DNA from 4 places in the Paenibacillus sp. FSL E2-0177 genome. Region 2 is predicted to be linked to each of the others. Evidence: riboswitches for the same ligand, from Rfam matches in the RefSeq annotation. Region 2 holds a riboswitch; each other region holds the start of a gene.
The links. A riboswitch is a leader RNA that binds a small molecule or an ion and turns the genes downstream of it on or off. The one in region 2 is predicted to bind cyclic di-AMP.
Positions count from the first base shown of each region.

Region 1: another riboswitch for cyclic di-AMP. It lies ahead of MHI25_RS16970 (APC family permease); the one in region 2 lies ahead of MHI25_RS00580 (C40 family peptidase).
Region 3: another riboswitch for cyclic di-AMP. It lies ahead of MHI25_RS26395 (alpha/beta hydrolase); the one in region 2 lies ahead of MHI25_RS00580 (C40 family peptidase).
Region 4: another riboswitch for cyclic di-AMP. It lies ahead of MHI25_RS11590 (KamA family radical SAM protein); the one in region 2 lies ahead of MHI25_RS00580 (C40 family peptidase).

Region 1 covers NZ_CP150307.1:3,801,747-3,807,795, forward strand. Annotated here, with positions in the region: gene MHI25_RS16960 (iron ABC transporter permease) at 1-964, opposite strand, end outside; gene MHI25_RS16965 (iron-hydroxamate ABC transporter substrate-binding protein) at 1,185-2,192, opposite strand; gene MHI25_RS16970 (APC family permease) at 2,396-4,213, opposite strand; cyclic di-AMP (ydaO/yuaA leader) riboswitch at 4,338-4,497, opposite strand; gene MHI25_RS16975 (disulfide oxidoreductase) at 4,692-5,156, opposite strand; gene MHI25_RS16980 (DsbA family protein) at 5,153-5,869, opposite strand.
Region 2 covers NZ_CP150307.1:120,976-127,024, reverse strand. Annotated here, with positions in the region: gene MHI25_RS00595 (YwhD family protein) at 1-110, opposite strand, end outside; gene MHI25_RS00590 (M1 family metallopeptidase) at 214-2,220, shown strand; gene MHI25_RS00585 (hypothetical protein) at 2,232-3,062, shown strand; cyclic di-AMP (ydaO/yuaA leader) riboswitch at 3,281-3,419, shown strand; gene MHI25_RS00580 (C40 family peptidase) at 3,477-3,905, shown strand; cyclic di-AMP (ydaO/yuaA leader) riboswitch at 4,268-4,410, shown strand; gene MHI25_RS00575 (C40 family peptidase) at 4,455-4,907, shown strand; gene MHI25_RS00570 (GNAT family N-acetyltransferase) at 5,097-5,582, shown strand; gene MHI25_RS00565 (cytochrome c) at 5,710-6,049, shown strand, end outside.
Region 3 covers NZ_CP150307.1:5,936,630-5,942,678, reverse strand. Annotated here, with positions in the region: gene MHI25_RS26420 (endo-1,4-beta-xylanase) at 1-286, shown strand, start outside; gene MHI25_RS26415 (alpha-glucuronidase family glycosyl hydrolase) at 369-2,423, shown strand; gene MHI25_RS26410 (Nif3-like dinuclear metal center hexameric protein) at 2,484-3,242, shown strand; gene MHI25_RS26405 (hypothetical protein) at 3,327-3,500, shown strand; partial or broken gene MHI25_RS26400 (glyoxalase) at 3,578-3,673, opposite strand; cyclic di-AMP (ydaO/yuaA leader) riboswitch at 3,935-4,121, shown strand; gene MHI25_RS26395 (alpha/beta hydrolase) at 4,209-5,036, shown strand; gene selD (selenide, water dikinase SelD) at 5,629-6,049, shown strand, end outside.
Region 4 covers NZ_CP150307.1:2,624,958-2,631,006, reverse strand. Annotated here, with positions in the region: gene MHI25_RS11595 (AraC family transcriptional regulator) at 1-1,136, shown strand, start outside; cyclic di-AMP (ydaO/yuaA leader) riboswitch at 1,185-1,326, shown strand; gene MHI25_RS11590 (KamA family radical SAM protein) at 1,466-2,635, shown strand; gene MHI25_RS11585 (YafY family protein) at 2,778-3,689, shown strand; gene MHI25_RS11580 (DinB family protein) at 3,773-4,288, shown strand; gene MHI25_RS11575 (YdeI/OmpD-associated family protein) at 4,345-4,914, shown strand; gene MHI25_RS11570 (hypothetical protein) at 5,106-5,459, opposite strand; gene uvrA (excinuclease ABC subunit UvrA) at 5,937-6,049, opposite strand, start outside.

The DNA of each region.
Region 1 (6,049 bases), 3.3 Mb from region 2:
CATTTATCATTCTTGCGGCAATATCTGCAAAGATAATCAATAAGCTCCCTAGAACTGCCGAGCAAGGGATAATCCAGCGGTAGTCCACTCCAACGAAATAACGTGTAACATGTGGAATAATTAGTCCTATAAAAGCAATCGGGCCAACCGTTGAAACCGCGCTTCCAGCTAAGATAACCACAACAATCATACATGCCAATTGAACTATCCTTGTCCGCTGCCCCAGACCAACCGCTACTTCTCTTCCTAAGCTGAGCAATGTGACGGATCGTGATAACATCATTGCTGCAATTAAGGCTACGGCCACCCAAGGGAATATAATCTTGATCTGAGTCCAGCTAGCTCCACCCATCCCACCAGCTAACCAGAAGGCTATGTCCTGAGATAAGTTGAAAAGAATAGCTACTCCCTGACTAATAGCAACCAATAAAGCACTAACTGCCGAACCTGCTAATGTCAATCGCAAGGGGGTCAGGCCATTAAAAGAAAGCGAACCGATTCCGAATACGATAAAAGAGGCCACAGCGGCACCGATAAAGCAATACAACATTAGTGAAGTGAATGAGAGTGAGGGTGCAAAAGCAAATACTATGGCCAGCGCTACCCCTGCTCCTGCATTCAAGCCTAACAGCCCTGAATCCGCAAGCGGGTTTCTTGTCATCCCCTGCATGATAGCCCCTGCTACTGCGAAGCAAGCACCGACTAAGGCGCCAGCAATAGCACGTGGAAATCGCAGTTCTCTAATTACCTGATGTTTTTGTAAATCTGGATTGAAATGAAATATAGCTTCCCATACCGTAGCTAACTTGATATCTGCTGCACCTACTGAGACCGAAAGTGCCAATCCGAAGGCAATGGCAGCAAGTCCAAAAATAAGAATACCAATGGCAGCTGCCGGTCGGGTATGTAGAGCTTTTTTGGGTTCATTTTTAATACGATTTGCGAAATCTGAGGGTGAAACCATGAGTCGTCTCCTTATTCAATAGTTACAATGGTTTATATGATAACAACAATCATTCTCATTATCGCAAAAATATTTATGTTGTACAATTGCAGGATCGATTTTTCCGTACTATGGGATTGGTTTATAAAAAAATGGTGCAGATCTTTGTATCACGAGATACTTGATCTGCACGCTCTTCCCCACCGAAATGATCAGTCTCATTCATGGTGAATTACGACTTTTATTTCACAAGACTTTTTAGCACATCGTCAATGATTTTGCTGCCAGCGTTCGCACCACTGTAAAGCCAGCTGCTTGTTGAGCTCATTTCATGCACATTTCCAGCTTTTACAGCTGGGATGCCCTTCCAGATTGCACTATCTAGGATCTCCGAACCCTCAGTCTTATCACTATTTACAAGGAAAATATGATCTGCGGTCAGCTCAGAAAGCTTCTCTAGTGAGATCGGATTCCAAGTTGCTCTTGTTCCTACTGGGATCTCTGTTACTAAGTTAGGCAGCGTTACGCCAAGGTCTGTATATAATACAGCTCCACTGCTGCGGGTTTCGTCTACAATATAGAAGTTTTTTTGCACCAACCATAAAATAGCCGCGGACTCTTGTCCAATAGCTCCTGCAAGCTGTTCTTTCGCAGCCGCTGCTTTAACATCATAATCTTTAATGGCTTTTTCTGCTTCAGGGGTTTTGTTCAAAATCTCACCCATCTTGAGCAACGATTTGCGCCAATCTTGATTTAGTTCATCCCCAATTACATAAGTGGGTGCAATCTTATTCAACTGATCGTAAATCCCGTTCTGAACAGAAGACTCCGATGGGATGATAATAAGATCCGGAGCAAAGCTGGTTACAGCCTCTAACGGAAGGTCGTAACTAATTGTAGGAACATCCTTCAATTCAGTGGCCAGATAATCCTGAACGCCGTTTGTAACTGACCATTGAGCTACTGGAGTTACACCCAGAGTTACCAAAGAGTCTTCCAAATATGAACCCAGAACGCGCTGTGGATTAGCCGGAATCGTTACTTTATGACCCATTGCATCTGTTAACGTCTTAGGTGCAGCAGGTGCCTCTGTAGATTCTGCTGTAGGCGCTGTTGTAGGCGCTGTTCCTGCATTTGATGAGCTTTCAGCATTATTATTACCACAAGCGGAAAGTATTAGCGTCATCACTATTAGTCCGCTCATCGTCACTTTCATGCTTCCTGATCTTTTTCTGTTAAGCCAAAACATTAAAAACCCTCCTATATGTAACTGCTTTGATATTCAAAGGTGACCTTTACCTCTGCTTCACTTTTAAATGATATTGATTCTCATTCTCTGTGTCAACATATAAATTTCAAATTCTGTGGATTTGCAACAATTTCCTTCATATAAAATACAAAAGAGGTTATATTCCGAACGTTCCGGATATAACCTCATCTTTAATCTTCTACTTATTTATTTAAATGATACGGGACAGTCGCTACTACAACGTCCTTTTGATTCATTAGATACGAGCGGATTAAAAAGCTGGTCTGATTATGAAGCACGGCTTGCCACCAATGTTTGGTAATAAACTGTGGAATCAGAATCGTGATGTGATCCGTCGCAGCGGTCTTCCACTCTACCGTATCGATAAACTTCACTAACGGACGAATGATACTACGATATCTGGAACGAAGAACAATCAGGCGTACACCTGGATTCCATTCCTCCCACCGTTGCTCCATCTTATGAATGTCTTCTTCATCAAAGCCTACATACACAGCAACAACATTATCTGTTAGAGACTTCGCATAGCTGATGGAATGTAATACAGCACGTGTAACCCCTGCAACAGGAACAACTACAGTACTTCCTTTAATTACAGGTTTATCAGTAGCCGGACATATACGCAGTTGATCCGCAGTGTTCAAATAATGCTTATGAATACGGTGGAACACGAACATTACAGCAGGTAAGAAAATGAATGCCATCCATACGCTCGAGAATTTAGTAATGATAAATATAAGCGTAATCGTCAATGTAGTCAGCATACCGATGGTATTTACTACAAATCTTTTCACCCATCCAGCGGGTCTTGTTTTGATCCAATGCACCATCATCCCCAGTTGGGATAAGGTAAAAGGAATGAACACGCCTACCGCATATAGTGGAATCAAACCTTCCGTATTCCCATGGAATGCAGTCACAAGTATGATAGACATAACTCCTAGAAAAATAATGCCGTTTGAGAAGCCCAGGCGGTCACCACGGACCATAAATGCATGTGGCAGATATTTATCTTTTGCAAACATAAAGGCGAGCAGCGGAAACGCTGAATATGCTGTATTAGCTGCCAAGAACAAAATCACTGCTGTAATCCCTTGAATGAAAAAGTACAATCCGCCACGGCCAAAGGTCGATTCAGCGATCTGAGAGACAACCGTAGCCTTTTCATCTGGCACAATACCATACCAATACGCCAGCACAGTGATTCCGGTAAACATAAAGCCAAGGATAAGTCCCATGATCATTAGCGTCTTGGCTGCATTCTTCTCAGCGGGTGCTTTAAAGTTTGGGATCGCATTAGATACGGCCTCAACCCCCGTTAGGGCTGAACAACCAGAGCTAAACGCTTTTAATAGTAGAAACAAACTTACATTAGATACGGCGCTGCCTATTTCAGGAACATTCGCATGCGCGCCACCCATTGCATATTTAACGATACCGGAGATAATCAGAACAACAATCGAAACCACAAACAAATACACTGGAATTGCGATAAATGAAGCCGATTCAGTCACTCCGCGAAGATTAATGATTGTTAATAAAACGATAACAGATACAGCGATGAGAACAGTATGATTATGAAGACTTGGAAAAGCCGATGTGATCGCATCCGTCCCTGCCGAGGCACTAACCGCTACGGTAAGAATGTAATCCACCAATAATGAACCCCCAGCGAGCAGCCCTGTCGGAATACCAAGATTACTCTTGGCTACGATATAAGCTCCGCCTCCTTGCGGATAAGCAAAAATCGTCTGCCGATAGGATAAAATCAGGATGGCCAGCAGGCCCAATACGGCTAATGCAATTGGCAGGGAATACCAGATGGCAGTAAACCCGGCAGCCACCAGTACAATCAGAATTTGTTCCGTTCCGTAGGCTACAGACGAGAGCGCATCAGAAGACAGGACAGCCAGTGCTTTAACCTTGGATAACTTTTCATGATCGAGTTCATTCGACTTCATCGGACGTCCGATCAATAGTCGTTTTACCTTGCTTACCATGGTGGATACAGTTCCTTTCTTTGGGAGCTGAAACGGAATTTCCGTGCGCTGTTTTCATCGGTGGATTTCATAAATGCAGACACAAAAATAAGCATACGGAAATGATCCGCATGCTTATGCATGGTCATTTTCCCACCTTGCTTACGAGGTTAGCTGGCGGATTCGGGCTGTGGTTATAGCCCTACGGTAGAGGTCTGTTCGACCCGGTTCCGATTCACCCCATTGGCATGAATGCCAAGTTTGGTTCCCCCGTTTTTCCTAAGAAAATTCAGCGCATATTCAACTTCTCACAAGGTCTAATATTAGTCTACAAAGTGCCTACAGTAAAGCGTTGAAAAAAATGAAAAAAGAATGAAAAAACATCCAATAAGCTCAAATATAGCGTCTTATTGGATGCTCTCTTTCATTATCTTCAATTATCCCTCTAGCCCGTGATTTTAATACCTTTTCAGCTTTTTTGTACCTTCCAAAGTAAAAACTAAAATCCTAAGCTCTCCTCAGCATCTACTTCAATCACTTCTTCTTCCCTACGTCCATACCAAAGAAGGAGACTTATTAGAGCAAACGCTATTAAAGCTAACAAAGGAATCGTTATAAATCCGAAGTAGTTCAAGTAATCTTTATTACAAGGAACACCAACTGTACAAGGTAGAACTTTACTTAACGCTGGAATCTTCTGTTCCGCATAATGATAGATTGAGATACTGCCACCAATCAAACTTAATGGAAGCACATAAGGAATGATGCGCTTATCTCCACGGAAAGTGGCAATTCCCAACAAAAATAACTGCGGATACATAAAAATCCGCTGAAACCAGCAAAGCTTACAAGGTTCATACTTCAAGACTTCACTTAAATACAAGCTACCAGCTACAGCAACCAAAGAGACGAACCAGGCCAGATAGAGGCAGTTACGCTTGCAAAAAGATAGGAATTTTGTCACTTTGCCTCCACTGCTTTTGCGGCGGTGTTAATTTCAGATGTAATCGCTTCAATATCGAAAGGTTCAGCCGTTTTCACTCCATTAATGTAGAGCGAAGGCGTAGTTGTCACGCCTGCGTCAGTTGCCAACTGAATGTCTTTCTTCAGCTCATCTGCATAAGTTTTCTCTTGGATGTCTTTACGCAACAGATCGTAATCGATCGCTAATTTCTCTTTTTCAGCAAGGCTTACCAAGAAATCCTCAGTGGCCCATTCCACGCTCTCATCCCCTTGCTGCGCATACACAGCATCATAGAACTTCCAGAATTCATCCTTATTCTGATGGTATACAGACAATGCAGCTAGTGAAGCTGTCTCAGAGTCAGGACCAACGAAAGCCATATTTACAAAGTAAAGAGCTGCTTTTCCCTCGTTGACAAAATCTTGAACAATTTTCGGTTTCATGGAGCCAGCAAACTGGGAACAAGCTGGACATTTGAAATCACCAAATTCAACAAGCTTAACAGGTGCATCCTCATTACCAATCCTAGGTAGCTCACTGTAATTGAATTCTACCGGTTCTCCTGTAGAGACATTCTTTGCTGCATCTTTCGAAGCTAACATAAACAATCCAACAAAAATGATAACTACTACAGCTATTGAACTAATAACTAAAATTCTCGTTTTCTGCTTCTGTTGCTCCTGTTCTACCCGTCGTTTCTCTTGTTTGCTCAACTGGGGAACATTTGGACTTTTTTTAGGTTTACTCAAGGAGAATTCCTTTCTGTCCTCTAGGGACTAATGTAGTTTTTATCATATACATTTAAAATTATATAATTATTAATCTCTTTTTGGCAAACAGTATGGTCAAAAAAAACAGCGTGACTCCAAAAGGAGAAACGCTGCTCTTATTTT
Region 2 (6,049 bases):
GAAACGTTGTTGAGATCTATAGAGCCTGCTCCAAAGCCTTTATGTTTACTTTTAGCGTTCACAATATTTAAGGCAATCTGTTTCTTGCCCTCCGGTTGTATGTTGTCCACGAGTGCACACCCTTCCTCTTACGAATAATTTAATTTTAGCTAATAATGCGGCGATTGCAAACATATACATCCCGTAGATGCTTGTCACGGGAGGAATCACACTATGAAGTCACTGTCATTAAAGTACATCATCTTTGCGACCCTGGCCATCCTCGCGCTGCTGGGAGGAGGAATATGGGCCTTTTCAGGGGATAGCTCAACAGCTTCTGTTACTAGCTTTGCTTCAAAAGAGGCCAAGTCCTCCAGCGGCACAGCGCCTGCAGCCGTACCACAGCAGGTATTGCCTGAGAGCGCACCCGTCCCGGCAGAGGAGGCTTTAAGCCAGCGGGTAGTCGAGTATCACATTGATGTCCAGCTTGTTCCTGACACAGAAACCTTAAAAGCTTCTGAGACAGTAACCTGGACACACCCCGGAGTAAAGCCAGTAAGTGATTTATATTTTCACATGTATCCAAATGCATTTGCCTCATCAGATACCACCTTTATGAAGGAATCCGGGGGGACGCTCAGAGGCGACAGCATGCCTGAGAACGGCTTCGGAAATATGACGCTGACCGATCTGCGCACGACAGAGGGAACTTCGCTAATGCAAAGAGTGCAATATGTTCAACCTGATGACGGCAATATCAACGATAAGACGCTTCTAAAGGTACATCTTCCTCAGCCTGTTAATGGTGGGGAAAGTGTAACACTTAAGCTTCAGTATGAAGTCCAGCTGCCCAAAATCTTTGCTCGCATGGGTGCTTCAGGTAACTTCGTTATGGCTGGGCAATGGTTCCCTAAGCTTAGTGTATACGAGCCTAAGGGCACACGCGGAGTTAAAGAAGAAGGCTGGGACCTGCATCAGTATCACGGGACCTCTGAGTTTTACAGTGATTTTGGCATCTTTAATGTAACGATTGCCGTTCCTTCCAACTATACGGTGGCTGCGACCGGATTTCCTGTAAAAAATGCCAAGCTCAAACAAGATCAAAAAATATATCAGTTCTACGCCGATGATGTCCACGACTTCGCTTGGGCTGCATCCCCTGATTTTACAGTAGCAGAGGAAGCTTTCTCTACGCCGGAAGTGCCTGGAGTACGAATTAAGGTGTATCTCGACCCACTGCACAAAGACTTACAAGAGCGTTACCTTCAAGCTGCCAAGGCTGCCCTGACCTACTTCAGCAAATGGTATGGCCCTTATCCCTACTCTACGCTGTCTATTATCGTCCCACCTAAGGAGGGAAACGGCGCTGGAGGAATGGAATATCCTACCCTTATTACAGCCTTTGGGGCCGCAGATTCTTCTCCAGATACCTCACTTGAAAGAACCGTCATTCATGAGATCGGCCATCAATACTTCTACGGTATGGTAGCCAGTAATGAATTCGAAGAGGCTTGGCTGGATGAAAGCTTTACTTCCTATGCCGAAGACAGACTTATGGAACAAGAATACGGTATCAAGTCTAATTTGCCTTTACAGGCCAGCCTGGTGACTATACCTGAGCCGTTAAATCTGGAAACGTGGAAATATGCAGGGGCGGATTCCTATAGCCGAAATGTTTATATCCGCGGCAAGCTTGTACTTAAAGATATCGAACGCCAGGTAGGTACCAAAGCAATGAACAACATCATGTCCTCCTACGCTCGTAAGTTCCGTTTCCAGCATCCCGCTACGTCAGATTTTCAGAAAGTCGTTGAGAAGGTAACCAAAAAATCATGGCAGGCATATTTCGATGATTACATTTATGGTGATGGTGCGCCTGACTTCTCAGTAGATACGATTACTTTTAAAAAAAATAACAGCGGCGATGCTCAAAGCTACGAATCATTAGTGAAGATTTCAAATAAAGGGAGCCATTACGTTGATGTTCCCGTGAAATTCACATTCGCCGACAGCTCTTCGGTGCAGCGGGTCTGGAACGGTGAAGGAGCAGAGACTACGTTTCAATTGTTAAGCGATAAGCCTCTTCTCTCTGCTGAGATTGACCCTGAGCATTCCATCTTATTGGAGAGCAAACATTTAAACAACTTTAGGCTGGCGGAAATAGAGCCCAAGACGCTCTCTCGCTGGACGTTAAGTGTAACTAAACTACTTGAAACCGTGCTCGGAACTCTTGTCTGGTGAGGTGAATGATTGTGAGAACATCGATAACCCGCGGCTGGCAAAGCATGAAGGAGCAATTTTATATTTTAATTCTGCTCTTCATCTACCGACTGCTCTGGGGCTACTTTATGTATGGTTTCATCCGATCTGCTATTATTCCAATTCTACTGCGCTATCCAGATAAAGACGCCGGCGGCAGCGGTATGGGCAGACTGTTGTATTATATCGAGGGACAGTTCAGCTTGAATACTGACCCTGCGATACGCACTTGGTTATGGATGCTTCTAGGACTTGTTGTCTTGCGACTTCTGCTTTCTCCTTTCATAAGGGCAGGATTGCTGCATGAGCTGCACCAGGAGCGAAAGGGCGAGCGCGGGCTGTTCTTTTTCCCCGGCATGAAGATCTATGGACTACCTGTCTTAGTCTTTAGCCTAATCGAATGGGTGCTGACCCTGCTGCCGCTTTACTGGCTTGCTCCAAAAATGTACGGGCTGTTCTTATCCTCTTTGTTTAACTACACTTTGTTACTTCATTTAGTACCATACGTATTGGCATGGCTTATATATATTTTTATCGTGCGCCTGTTTCTTCTATATATGCAGTTTGGTTACACCGGCGGTACAGGAATGTTCTCCTCACTGTTCATCTGCTTGCGGTCACTGATTCCTGCTATAGGTGTTTCCATTGTACTTGGTGCGGGAGGCTTGCTCTTACTGCTAGTGTGCGGACTGACGGGTCTGTTCTGTCCCGGCCTGCCGGCACTTATAATACGGCAAATCTCACCACTACCTTCTACGCTCTTAAAAATGTGGGGAATCTCTGCACAATATCATCTATGGTGTAGCAAAGCATTTCCACAATAAATTAACCTTATTTGACGTAATAAAAAGGTCCCAATTCCTGTATTCAGGAGCTGGGACTTTTTCTCATTACGGATAACTTAAGAGTATTTGCAAAATCATAAAAGCTCTGTTACAATAAGTCCTGTGCTATTAGTAACAATTTTGTAATCAATTGAAACGATTCCTACATAACTAAATGTATTTATCGTAAGTGTAACTGTCGAAACGTCATTCTCTTGGTGCTTAACACGCCTAATTCCTTTGCACCGGGAAGTGGGGGAACCATATTTTGGGTGAATTGATCTCGCTTTACAGGGATCATAGGGAATCTTCTACCGAACCCTTAAGCTAACCTCGCAGGCCTTGGAAGGAGTACATCTTTTGAAAAGACATAATTTAAGAAAAAAATGCGTCGCTGCGGCGCTAGGACTTGTAATGGCATTATCTATTGGTGGAGGAAGCGCCTTTGCCGACTCTAAGATGGACACTGTAATCTCAAAGACTATTGGAGTTGCCTATAAAACCGGAGGTACAAGCACTGCCGGATTTGATTGCTCTGGATTTACAAAATATGTATTCAAGAATGTGGGTCTTACTTTACCTCGTACATCAAAAGCTCAATATAGCGTTGGAACTGCTGTATCCAAAAGCAATCTGCGTTCTGGTGATCTAGTGTTCTTTAACACACTTGGCAATGGAGTATCCCATGTCGGCATTTATGTTGGAAACGGAAAATTCGCACAATCGTCCTCTTCGCGTGGAGTGACCATCACTTCACTCAGTCAGGCCTACTGGGCCAATCGTTATGTTGGCGCTAAAAGAGTAATGAGTACTTCAGCTTATCAAGCTGTAGCCTTCGATTGAAACCTTCCTCACAACTATAACCTCATAATTACAACTATATGAACCTGAATCTGATTATTCCCGTAATCAAATTCGGGTTTTTCTTTTTTCCATAATATATTTTTACACTAATAGAGCCCAATTGAAACACGTTTATTTGATAAAAATTGCAATTATATTAAAAATTAGGTCATTATTAACGCTTACATATGCCTTTCTACCGTAAAAATGCCAATTTTTCTGCATTAATATGTTAAAAACGATTGCCAAGCGGCTTTCTGTTTGTTACAATTAGCGCAGTGAGATTTTAGTAACATTTTTGTAATCATTAAGTTGTTATTTACAAAGGTTTTGTCATGTATTGATTACAAGCTAATCCTAATCAACAGTATGAGCCGAGTTTCCTAACTATTAGGAAAACGGGGGAACCAACTTTGGGTGAATTGACCTCCATTATATAGAGGGGTCATAGGGGACCTTCAACCGAACCCTTAAGCTAACCTCGTAGGCATTTGGAAGGGGTATACACTTTTGAAGAAGAAGTTAGCAGCAGCAGTACTAAGCTTTTCCATCATCCTCACCATCGGAGCAGGAAGCGCTTTCGCAGATTCCAAAATGGATAAAGTGATTGACAAGGCCATCGGTACTAAATACGTATCCGGCGGTATATCCACTAACGGATTTGATTGCTCCGGATTTACAATGTATGTGTTTGATAAGATTGGCATTAACCTTCCACACCAATCAGGTTCCCAATATCAAATGGGCACAGCAATCTCCCGTGATGATATAAGAGCCGGAGATCTTGTATTCTTCAATACAAGTGGCAAAGGTGTCTCACATGTCGGCATTTATGTCGGTGAAGGTAAGTTCGCACACGCTTCTACCTCACGCGGTGTTACGATTAGCTCTCTGAGTGATAGCTACTACGTGAAACGCTACGTTGGTGCCAAGCGCATTATGAGCACAGACGCTTATCAATCGGTTGCTGCTGAATCGGAAGACAATGATGATGTGCAATAAGTAACGTACATAGGCTCTTTTCCAAGGTAACTCTTGGAGGAGAGCTTGTTTTTTTGTCTTATTACTTATTTACCCCTCTCATAATTTGTAAAACATTCCTCTCATATAAAGTTTCTGAGTCGAACCTCCCCCATTTTGTATATAATTAGTAATATAGCAATGTCCTCGTGAAAGGAGATCGTTGACTTTATGATAAATCCCTCGGTAACTTTTCATGTTGTTCCTATGGAGGCAATTCACGGAGAAGCTATTTGTAAGTGGAGCTATACGCCCCCATATAATATTTATGGCTGGATGCCGTGGGAGCAGATGCAGGCTCTTGGCATCGAGTTTGGTGATCCGCAGCTCCGGGAGGAACAATATATCTCCATATTAAATGAACAAGAGGTTTTGTGCGGATTCGCACAGTTGTTCCCGATGGAAGGAGTCGTCCGTTTAGGAGTTGGGATGCGCCCCGATCTATGCGGCCATGGTTTAGGCAAACTATTCGTAGATGCCATCGTCCAGACAGCCTTGAGTCGTTATCCTGATCGAGAGATAGATCTAGAAGTCCTGACCTGGAACCAACGCGCCATTCGAACTTATCAAAAATGTGGATTTACGATTACAGATACGTATGAACGCCGCACACCTACAGGAGACAAACCTTTTTATTGCATGGTCTATGACAAATGATATTAAATACCAGATATTTCATAAGAATGATTGTATTCTCGTTCATTTTTTTGTCACAAACCCTATGATAACGCTTCACCATAAGCTATAATGTAGGGAGCAGCTTACATAGAAGGGACGAATTGGGATGCAGAAATGGATCATGAGCGGTTTGTTTTTTGCCGCCTGTGCCTTTGCGGTAGTACTCATGTTTACACTTCCGGGTAAAGAAGAGGTAGCTGAAGAAAACAAGCCCACGATGCCGGTAGTTCAACTGGACGCGGCAAAGGCAGAAGCAACCGTGAAAGCCAGCTGTATCACCTGTCACGGCGATCAGCTTCAAGGTGGAGTTGGACCAAGTCTTCAGAATGAAGGTGGCCAGCATGACGCTGAGGAAATCTATAGCATCGTCACTAAAGGACGTGGCCAAATGCCTTCCTTTAAGGAGAAACTAGCGCCTGAAGAGATCGCCAACGTCGCACTCTGGC
Region 3 (6,049 bases), 1.1 Mb from region 2:
GCTGGATGTGTCCATGTTCCGTTTCGATGACAAACGAATGGATTTAAAGGTTGCACCTGCCGAACTGCTCGAGCTACAGGCAGAGCGCTATGAAGCGATGTTTGCTCTGTTGAAAGAATACCGCGACGTGATTAGCTCAGTCACTTTCTGGGGAGCAGCGGATGACTATACATGGCTGGACGGCTTCCCTGTTCGGGGACGGAAAAATTGGCCATTTCTATTCGATGAGCAGCATAATCCTAAGCCAGCGTATCACCAATTGCTTAACGCTGTCACCAAATCATAGAGCGGGTAACCTGCTCAAGCTTGCGAATCATGAACCCGTCCTTTTCAATCCAGGGCGGGTTATTTATACGGGAGGAATAAACATGACAAATACCGCTTATGAGGCTTGGCTCAATTATGGTCAGCTGAAATCAGGATCTCTATACAATCAATATATAGATTGGTGTGTTGAGTTGGTAGTAACGGAGGACAACGAGACGATTCAGGCGGCAGCCGCGGAATTCATACAGGGGATGACCTCTATGCTGGGCAAAGCGCCACTGCTCACAGCGAAACCTGAAGGACCGTGTATCGTTATAGGAACCTTCCAAGGGGGGAATCCATTAATTAGTAGAGTATTCGCAGGAGAACGAACCGATTCACTGGGTCCTGAAGGTTTCCTTATACGTACAAATGCTACTGAGCAATGTATCGCTGTCGGTGCTTCAACGCCTGTTGGAATATTGTATGGCGTATTCCATCTGTTACGGCTGATAGGAACAGAAAGCGAGATAGACGCTCTGAATTTGTCTATGAATCCGGTGAACGGCCTGCGAATGATTAATCACTGGGATAATTTTGATGGCAGTATTGAACGTGGCTATGCTGGACGGTCCTTTTTTTACGAGTCCAATCAATTTCTTAACGATACAAAGCGGCTGCGTGATTATGCCAGATTGATGTCCTCTGTGGGGATCAACGCGATTTCGATTAACAATGTGAATGTTCATGAGCTTGAATCTCTATTTATAACGGAGCAATATTTGCCTGATATCGCGTTAATTGCAGGAATATTCCGCGTATACGGAATTAAGCTATTCCTCAGTGCTAACTTCGCCAGCCCGATACAGATCGGAGCATTGGAGACAGCTGATCCACTGGACCCAGCGGTGCGGCAATGGTGGAAAGATAAGGCGGGTGAGGTTTATCGAGTGATCCCTGATTTTGGCGGGTTTGTGGTCAAAGCGGATTCAGAAAATCGACCAGGGCCATTCACTTACGGGCGTGACCATGCCGATGGCGCTAATATGCTGGGAGAAGCACTGGAGCCGTTTGGCGGAATCGTGATTTGGCGTTGTTTCGTATATAACTGCAAGCAGGATTGGCGTGACCGTAAGACAGATCGGGCCAGAGCAGCGTATGATCATTTCAAACCATTGGATGGCCGATTTAATGATAATGTAGTGCTGCAAATCAAGAATGGACCGATGGATTTTCAAGTCAGAGAACCGGTATCTCCGCTGTTTGGCGCACTGGAACATACCAATCATCTGATGGAGTTTCAGATTGCTCAAGAATATACAGGGCAGCAGCGGCATCTCTGTTATCTCGTTCCACAGTGGAAAGAAGTCCTTGATTTCAATACTTATGCCAAAGGGCAAACTACACTTGTGAAACATATTGTGGACGGATCGGTGTGGGGAAATAAGTATAATGGTGTGGCTGCTGTAACTAATGTCGGGGATGACATGAACTGGACGGGGCACGGGTTAGCTCAAGCTAATCTGTATGGATATGGGAGATTAATTTGGAATCCGGAGCTGACGGCAAAAGAAATAGCTGAGGAATGGATTCGCCTTACCTTTGGCACTGATGAAGGTCTAGTGGCTGCTATTCGCGGGATGTTAATGGACTCATGGAGGATTTACGAATCTTACACAGCTCCATTAGGTGTGGGCTGGATGGTTAATCCGGATCATCATTATGGGCCGAATGTGGATGGATATGAATACGCCAAGTGGGGAACGTACCATTATGCGGATCATAAGGGCATTGGTGTGGATCGTTCAGTCAAATCGGGAACGGGGTATAGCGGACAGTATATGGGTCTTAACGCATCAAATTATGAGAATCTAGCGTCTTGTCCAGAAGAGCTGCTGCTGTTCTTCCATCATGTTCCATACACGCATGTTCTGCAATCGGGGCAAACGGTTATACAACATATCTACGATACTCATTTCGAGGGGGCAGAGCAGGCTGCACAGCTTCTAGCAACATGGGAATCACTTGAAGGCAGCATGGAGAGTGGATTGTATGTGCAAGTGAAGCAACGTCTTGAAGAGCAAGCAGAGCATGCGCAGGAATGGAGAGATCGGATCAATACGTATTTTTACCGCAAGAGCGGAATTGAGGATCTTAAAGGCAGAAAGATTTATTAGATTTCGATTCGAGGGATGATGATAGTGAGCCTCACGATTAGAGCGATTTTGAAAGATTTAATGGGAACTGTGGAACAGGTAGAAGGGACTGTGGATATTCTGAACCCAGGGGAACCGGAAACTGAAGTCACAGGGATTATTACGGCCTTCTCTGCCACACAAAATATTGTGGAGCAAGCAATAGCGTTAGGAGCCAATTTGCTGATCACGCATGAAGGTATATTTTATAGCCATCATGCAGCGAGCGAGTGGTTAGAAGGTGATCCGGTTTATCATGCGAAAAAAAGTCTGATCGAACATTCCCCAATAGCTATTTTTCGTTATCATGATTATTGGCATCGGCAAGAGCCGGATGGGATTATGATGGGTTTGCTGCGAGAGCTGGATTGGTCAGACTATGTGGAAGAGCAGCAAGCGGCTGCTACGATTCTCACTATTCCTGCTATGACTGTAATGGAAGCTGCTCAGTATATTAAAAGTAAGCTAGGCATCTCTTATGTACGCGCTGCTGGTGACCTGTCTCTGTCCTGCAAACGCGTAGGGATATTAGTAGGTTACAGAGGAGGCGGGACGATGGCTATTCCGCTTTTTAATGATCACAATCTTGATTTAATTATTGCTGGAGAAGGACCAGAGTGGGAGACTCCGGAATATGTGCGGGATGCAGGGCACCAAGGCAAATCTAAAGCGCTCATCATGTTAGGTCATGCGGAGAGTGAAGCACCGGGGATGAAATATTTAGCTGAAATCTTAGCAGACAAATATCCCATGCTTCCTACCCGGTTCATTGCTGAACAACCCATCTATCAGATGGTTTAATCTGGGGAAATTAAGAGTACGGAATAAATAAACATATTATGGAGAAAATGAAGGGAAACAGGTCACTGAGAAAGGAGTGTTTCAATGGAAATTCCTTTGGAGGCTGATGAAGTATTAAGTCGGATCAAAAAGCTGCAAAGCGACGGAAGCTCGATCAGTAAAAAACAAGTGAAGCAAAGCGACCCAGAGCTTATGAGAAGTGCGCTGTTCTTTTTTCCAAGCTGGGAGCATGCATTGAAAAACGCCGATCTTTTGTAGCCATAGTATTGTAAAAGGAAGCTAAGTGGACAGGGGGAGATCTCTGATTCTGCTTAGCTTTTTTCTTTTTTATGAAATCATTCGTGCTGTTCATGTGAAATAATATTAACAAGCTTGCCAAACGGATCGGGGACATAGAAACGACGAACACCCCAAGGTACAGAAACTGGCCCAATATTGGTATTGAAGATTGTCGTTTCTTATTAAATAGGAAAGTACTGGTGAATCACCCCCTTTTTCGCTTGCTTCAGAGCTGTTTTTCTAAAGAAAACGAGTAAACAAGAGCAAAAGAAAGAGAAAATGAAGAGTATGCTTAATATGAAATGAAAAGCATTGCTTTCAACATTATTTTGACCAGAGCCCTCCTTTACAAGAAAACCTTACAAGAGTATGATTCATCTCAGAACTGAGAATTATCTTAAATTTACAATTACATAAGCAATCCGCTTAATTTCCGTTTCTGGAAAGCGGGGGAACCAACAACTGGCAGCCGATGTGAGAGTCGGCACTGGTTATGGGGTGAATCCTGTTCCGGGTGCATAATATGCATCCCTGCAGGTAGGGCAACTCTCACTGCCCGAATCCGACAGCTAACCTCGTAAGCGTATGGAGAGAGGATGAATGGCGTGTTTAGTGATGAATAGCCACAGAGAATCCCTCTGTGGTTTTTTGCTGCGTTTTTAAGCAGATATAGTCGTAGAATTTATTATGAAAGAGGTGTTACCTTTGCCTATCGCTAAACTGAACGGAACTTCGCTCTATTATGAAATCAATGGAACTGGCACTCCGGTTGTGTTTATCCATGGACATGGATTAACACACAGTATGTTCAAACCACAGCTGGAGTATTTTTCCGATAAATATAAAGTGATTTTGTGCGATTTACGGGGGAATGGCAAGTCTGGTAAACTGCTGGAGGCCCCACATGAGATTATTGAGACGCAATGTCTGGATCTGATTATGCTGTTGAATGACCTAGGTATCCGTGAAGCAGTTTTTGTAGGAATCGCCTATGGTGGCTTAGTCGTTCAGCATATTGCCAAACAATATCCTGAGCGTGTAAAAGCCATTGTGGTCGCGGATAGCTTTTGTAGGACTCACGGATCAACAATAGTAGGGAAAATACAAACTATGGCAGCATATTGCAGTTTACTAATGTATTATCTCCCAAGCGAGCTGGTGTTGCCTTCGATTCGGATGATGTACCGAGAGCGCTGGAGTCTGGCCTACAATGAGATTAGAAGAGGACTGCTGGACAAACGCCCCCGGGAGTTATATCGGCAAAGGCTGGCTACGAGCCATGTTGATTACACCAGATGTTTAAAGGCTTTTAAACGTCCTGCATTATGTATTGTGGGGGACTTTAATGAATTTGGAGTGAATTGTATGAAGGAAATGGTGTCTCAGCTGCCGCAGGCGCAGTTGGCGATTATTCCGAACGCATTAGATCCAAGTAATCTGTGCCAACCGGAGCAATTCAATGCGATTCTTCAGCGTTTCTTAGAGAAGCAGCAGGGCAGTCAGCAGATTAGCTGATCTATAGGGAGACCTTCACAAGCGAAGCGTTTAAGTGAGAAAATAGGCGTCCCATAGCCAGGGCGGAATGAGCTGGCTATGGGTCGTCTTTCTGGGAAGAACTTTAGGGGAATTCTCCCTAAAATGAAGGAGATTATGGCTCCTAGAACGTAGATTAGGGAAATCCTCCCTAATAATAGGATGTTTTTAGCCATAAATGGGTATTTGCATGAATTTTTAGGGAGGAATTCCCTAAAAACCTCATTTTAAAGCGATTATCGATGAACATTAGGGAGAATTTCCCTAATATAATGGATATCTAACTAAAGGCTGGCTCATCCGTAGTGAAATCTACGAATGAGCCAGCCTTTGGTTATTTTACTAACCGATGGATGTTGAACATTTACAAGCATATTGTACCTAGAACGCCACTTAATGTCCCTACCCTACCACAGCACCAAATATAGCTCACCAGACGTGGGAAAGAACAATAGACTCTAAATAGTTATAGAAGGAGGCGTAGTAAGCAACGCATCTGCTACTCTTGCATTTTGTACAATGCGATCTACTCGTGTAAGATTAAGATAATTCATACTAAAGGAGCTGAGTCATGATGTCTCAAGCTGAAACTATAAAACTGACTTCATTATCTTCAAAAGGGGGCTGCGGCTGCAAAATCGGTCCCGCCGATCTCATGCAGGTTATTCGTAGTCTGCCACCAACTGTTCCTAACCCGGATCTACTTGTAGGTCTTGATACTAGTGATGATGCAGGGGTGTATCGTTTAAGTGATGAATTAGCGTTAGTGCAAACTGTTGATTTTTTCACGCCGATCGTGGATGATCCCTATTCATTTGGTCAAATTGCAGCAGCCAATGCATTAAGCGATATTTATGCGATGGGTGGAAAGCCGCTTACGGTGCTTAATATTGTGGCCTTTCCTATTTCTGTTTTAGATAAAAGCATTCTCGGTGACATTTTGCGCGGTGCAGCGGATAAAGTACAGGAAGCAGGAGCTACTCTTGTGGGCGGAC
Region 4 (6,049 bases), 2.5 Mb from region 2:
TCATTCAGGAGCATTATACAGAGAGTATCACCGTGAAGCAGTTAGCTGAACTGGCGGGAATATCAATCTGGCAATATACACCGATCTTTCAGCAGCTTACGGGTAAAAAGCCGCTTGAATACCTGACGGATCTGCGCATTAATCATTCCAAACGATTCCTGCAGGAATCGACTGAACCACTGCGGGAAATCGCCAGACTGGTCGGCTTCTCGGACGAATACTATTTCAGCCGCCGCTTTCGGCAAAAAACCGGAGTTACACCCGGACAATATGCACATCAGAAAGGTCGTAAGCTTACCGTCAAGGATTGGACGGGTCATGAGGTGGAGATTCCAGAGCGAGCGAAACGTATTGTCTATCATGGCGAAACACTTGGCGACCTTCTCGCGTTAGGCGTAAAGCCTATCGGTGGAGATGAAGCGTTCGCCCGGAACAGCGTCTATAAACATCGGCTTAAGAAGCTCGCCAACGTCGGGTTTCCACTGGACCCGCAGTTGACCGCTTCCCTAAACCCAGATTTGATCATTTTGGCAAATAGTGATGAAAGAGCCTACAGAGCAGTTTCTGGTATCGCTCCGACACTCACCTTTGATTCATTTGCATCTCTCGACAACCGAATGCGGACATTAGGCAGTTGGCTAGGTAAACAGCGCGAAGCCGAAGCATGGCTGGAGTCATTCACAATCAAAAACGCTGCCATGTGGCAGCAGCTTTACACGACAACCCTCCAAGTTGGAGAAACCGCCTCTGCTTTGGTCTATGATCATGGAGATCATCTGTATGCTATGGGAATGTCCGGATTCTCCACTGCGCTTTATGCCCCATGTGGTTTACAACCGACCGAAGAGATCCAGGCCATATTGGACGAAGAGTTAGGGTTCGCCGAAGTTGATCCAACGCGACTGCCTGCCTACGCCGGAGATCATATCTTCATGCTCATTCCGGAACGCAAAGACTCGCGAGCTGCGATGGAACGATTACTAGACAGTTCACTTTGGAACAATCTCCCGGCAGTACGTCAGGGACATGTTTATCTGCTCGACGGAAGCAAATGGAACTCTAGTGATGCGTTAACCCGGGAGAAGCTGCTAACGCTGTTGCCTAAACTACTCGGTGGAAGTACCGCTAGTAATTGAAGGTGAATCTAGGAATCTCTTTTGACTTTTCAAAACTTGATAGGGTATACTTTATCTACGCTTAATTTCCAACTTTTACAGTTGAAAAGCGGGGGAACCAGTTAATTGGGGCGAATCATTGAGCATTAGAATGTAGGGTACCATCTTACCCGAGTCCGTCAGCTAACCTCGTCAGCAGTGGATGGGTCTGCTTTTCATGTTATTTACATAACCAGAGACCCTTGCTAAGGGTCTCTTTTTGTGCTTTTTTGGACCCTGCTGGCAGTAGATTGGCCTTTGACACTAAGGCTCCCTCATTTCTCACACTACGAGACAAAGGAGAGATGTACGTGCAAAAGGTAAAGTACTTCACGGATATTAACAAAATAGCTATGTTGTCTGAGCTGGAAAAAGAGAATCTGAAAGAAATTACGGACAAATTTGTTTTTCGTGTAAATGACTACTATCTGTCTTTAATTAACTGGGATGATCCAGATGATCCCATCCGTAAGCTGGTTATTCCTAACGAAGGTGAACTGCTGGAGTATGGGCGCTGGGACGCCTCCGATGAGGACACGAATTATGTGGTACCTGGTTGTCAGCACAAGTATAGAACCACTGCACTACTGATTGTATCCGAGGTCTGCGGGGCTTATTGCCGCTACTGTTTCCGTAAGCGTCTGTTCCGAAATGACGTGAAAGAGGCGATGGCTGATGTCTCTCCGGGTTTGGAGTATATCGCAAATAATCCGGAGATTAACAACGTACTTCTTACGGGCGGGGACAGTTTAATTCTCTCCACACCGAAGCTAAGATCCATTATTGAAAATCTAAGAAGCATTGAGCATGTTAAGATCATTAGACTGGGTTCCAAAATTCCCGTATTTAATCCGATGCGGATCTCTGAAGACGAAGAGCTGCTGGAGCTGATTCGTACTTACTCTACCGAAGACAAACGAATCTATGTTATGGCGCACATCAATCATCCTCGTGAAATCACACCTGAAGCCAAAAAAGCATTTAAAGCTCTCCACAACGCAGGGGCAATTGTCGTAAATCAGACCCCCATCCTCAAAGGCATCAACGATGATCCCGTTATTTTAGGGGAACTACTGGACCGGCTTTCATGGGCTGGCGTTACACCCTACTACTTCTTTGTGAACCGGCCCGTAGCCGGAAACCGAGATTTCGTATTACCGCTCGAGCAAGTCTATCAAATTGTAGAAGAAGCCAAAGCCAGAACCTCAGGACTTGGCAAAAGAGTACGCTTATCCATGAGCCACACCTCAGGAAAAATAGAAATTCTCGCCATTGATAACGGAAAAGCCTATCTCAAATACCATCAATCCAGAGATCAGGAATACGGAAAATTTATGATTCTAGATTGTCCAAAGGACGCCGAATGGTTCGATGACCTGCCTGGGAATGTGCAATATTGGACCCCACCTGTGAAAAAAAACGATGCTATTATTTCTGTTAATGATTTATCAGGCGAGCCTGCGGATTTAATCTGTAAATAGATTAATCAGCTCTGTCAGACTCTGTCATAGGATATTTCTTCATCACCAACAACAAAACTCCTCCCGCCCAAAATTAGCCCGAAAAAATCTATGATATAATCACGCTGTAACACGAAATGGACTAATGGGTGGGAATGCACACATGAAATTGGAACGATTGATTTCTATGATCTACAAGCTATTGAACCACGAAGTTTTATCTGCCTCCAAGCTGGCTGAAGAGTTTCAGGTTTCCCAGCGAACAATCTATAGAGATATCGATGTGATTTGTGCCGCTGGCATCCCGGTCGTATCGTATCAGGGAACTAAAGGTGGATATGGCATTATGGACGGATATAAAATGGATAAAAGCCTGCTCCGTTCGTATGATGTCACTTCTCTGATTACTGTACTGAACAGTCTTTCTTCCGTGTTTGAAGATGAGCATACGCAAGGAACCATTGAACGGCTGCAAACGATTGGAACGGAGCCACAGACCTCTAGTCTCGCGGTGGATCTTGAAACCCGGCGTACGGATCCTGACGCACTTCCTCTTTTACGTGCGGCTATATCGGAACGAAATGTTGTCCGTTTTGATTACATCAGTGTAAAAAATGAACGTACAACCCGTGAAATGGAACCAGTAAAGCTTCATTTTAAATATAGCAACTGGTACATCTATGGTTATTGCCGGGCTCGGCAGGACTATCGGGAGTTCCGACTTTCCCGGATGCTGAATTTGTTCCTGACGCAGGATACCTTTCATTCGCAACATGAGGTACCCAAAGAGGCCGGCTGTTCAAACAGGGCAGATCAGGTGGAGGAAATAGTGATCCGGGTAGGCCCTGAGGCTTTGGCAGAAGCTTTGGATCAGTTTCATCAAGTCGACAAGGAATTTCATTCCGATAAAAGCATGACGATGCGAATTCCTGTGTATAAGCCATTGGAAGCACGTTGGCTTTGGTCCATTCTGCTGAGTTTTGGCAGCGGTGCCGAAGTCCTCGAACCCCCTGCATTGCGAGGTATTTTAAAAGAGCAGCTTCAAAACACACTCAAACTTTATGAAGAAGTATGACAGTCTGATGTCATACTTCTTCTTTTATATTAACTACAGTAACAAAAAACAAATCCATGACCATTCAAAAGGAGAATGTACGAATGACAAATTATCCAGTAGAAATGTTTAAATACCACACATGGGCAAACCAAACTATCCTGGGGAGAATCAAGGAACTCCCGCCTTCTGTGCTAAGTCAAGAAGTGAACAGCTCATTTCCCACCATCGCTCATGCCCTTAGCCATATCTATGCGGTTGATACGATGTGGTATCTTGTATTAACAGGCACTGCCATGCCAGAGGCTTTTCAACAAAGTATCCCGCTAAATTTGAGCATTCTAGATTCTGTGGATGAATACGTAAATATCTTTGCCCAGCTATCAGAACAATACAAAGCATGGTTACACAACCAATCCGATTTGGAGCAAACCATTCTGCTTGACAATCCATTCGCCGGAATCCGCCAAACACGCCTATCAGAAATTGTGTTGCAAGTCGCCAATCACGGGACTTATCATAGAGGCAATGTATCTACTATGTTACGGCAGTTAGGCCATGCTTCCACCATGAATGACTATGCTCTTTTTTGGTATCAGGTTCCTGCAAAAGCAATTTAATCTCGGATGGGCAAGACGCTCCACTCCATACCTAGAAAGGAAATTGTATTTTAATTATGGAGATTAAAAATCTAATTACAGTAAAAACGAGAGAAGATTTAAGAGTTTGGCTGCAGGAGAATTCTAAGACTGAAAAATCTTGTTGGGTACTCGTTAGTATGACGCCAAACCCAGAAACGTTGCTATATTTGGACGTAGTTGAGGAATGTTTGTGTTTTGGATGGATCGATGGAGTGAAAAAGAAAATTTCGGAAACGGAGCTGGCGCAAAGACTCTCTCCCCGAAGCAAAAGAAGCTCTTGGACTGAATTGAATAAAGAGCGTGTCCGCCGCCTCGAAAAGCTGGGGTTAATGAGTGCTGAAGGAAAATGGGTACTTCCTGATATGAACCCTGATTCTTTTATAGTAGATAAGATTATAGAGCAACGGCTCCAAGAGGACAAGCAAGTATATGAGAATTTCACGGTCTTTCCAGCCCTTTATAAAAGAGTTCGGATCGACACGATCCAAAGCAATAAAAATCAACCAGATTTATTTAAGAGTAAATTAGACAAATTCATAACAAACACTAAAGAAAATAAAATGTACGGGCAATGGCATGATAATGGACGTCTGCTAGATTATTAAGCTGCGCTAGATGCATGATCTCCTGCTGAGGCTTTCGGACTCCAATGACGCTATTTACTAATTTTTCGCTTTTTCAGCAATCCATCGGACTCCAGCGCAGCTATTCCTTAGAAACAGGCTCTTATACGGTGATTTTTCCGCCATTAGGAGCTATGCGGTCCGATAATACTCCAAATGGCGGATTTTCCTGCTTATAAGGTCTGCTGAGTCCGATACCGCTGAAGCATAGTCATTCGCTGGACTCCTGAGTCCGATACCGCCGAAGCATAGTCTTTCGCTGGGTCTACCGCTACTACTACTACTACTACTACTACTACTACTACTACTACTACTACTACTACTACTACTACTACTACTACTACTACTACTACTACTACTACTCCTACTCCTACTGCTGCTACTGCTACTGCTACTGCTACTGCTACTGCTACTGCTACTGCTACTGCTACTGCTACTGCTACTGCTACTGCTACCATGATCTCCTGCTGAGGCTTTCGGACTCCAATGACGCTATTTACTAATTTATCGCCTTTTCTGCAACTCATCGGACTCCAGTGCAGCTATTCCTTAGAAACTGGCTCTTATAAGGCGTTTTTTTTCGCCAATAGGAGCTATGCGGTCCGATAATACTCCAAATGGCGGATTTTCCTGCTTATAAGGTTTGCTGAGTCCGATACGCCGAAGAATGATCATTCGCTGGACTCCTGAGTCCGACACGCCGAAGAATGATCATTCGCTGGTCTGCTGAGTCCGATACGCCGAAGCATAGTCTTTCGCTGTCTGTTGCTACCGTATCCTAATCATTTGCGGATCAAATACCATCGACTCATGATCATCTGTTAATCCTACAGTTCTACGTAAGTATAATTCATCTGTTATACCCAAAGTGCTAAGTACGCGCGAATGAGATTGGTTCAGACGTTCAGGCAAAGTTTAGAGTTGAGAGCAGAGGTTTGGTTTAAGTTCAAAAAAAGAGAGGTGCCCCAGCCATTTTCATGGCTTTGGGCACCTCTTTTATTAAGTTACAGCCCTTCAGCCAGAATCCGTTTCAGGAACATCCCTGTGTAGGATTCCTGTACTTCAGCAACCTGCTCCGGTGTACCTTCAGCTACAAGCTTACCGCCCACAACGCCAC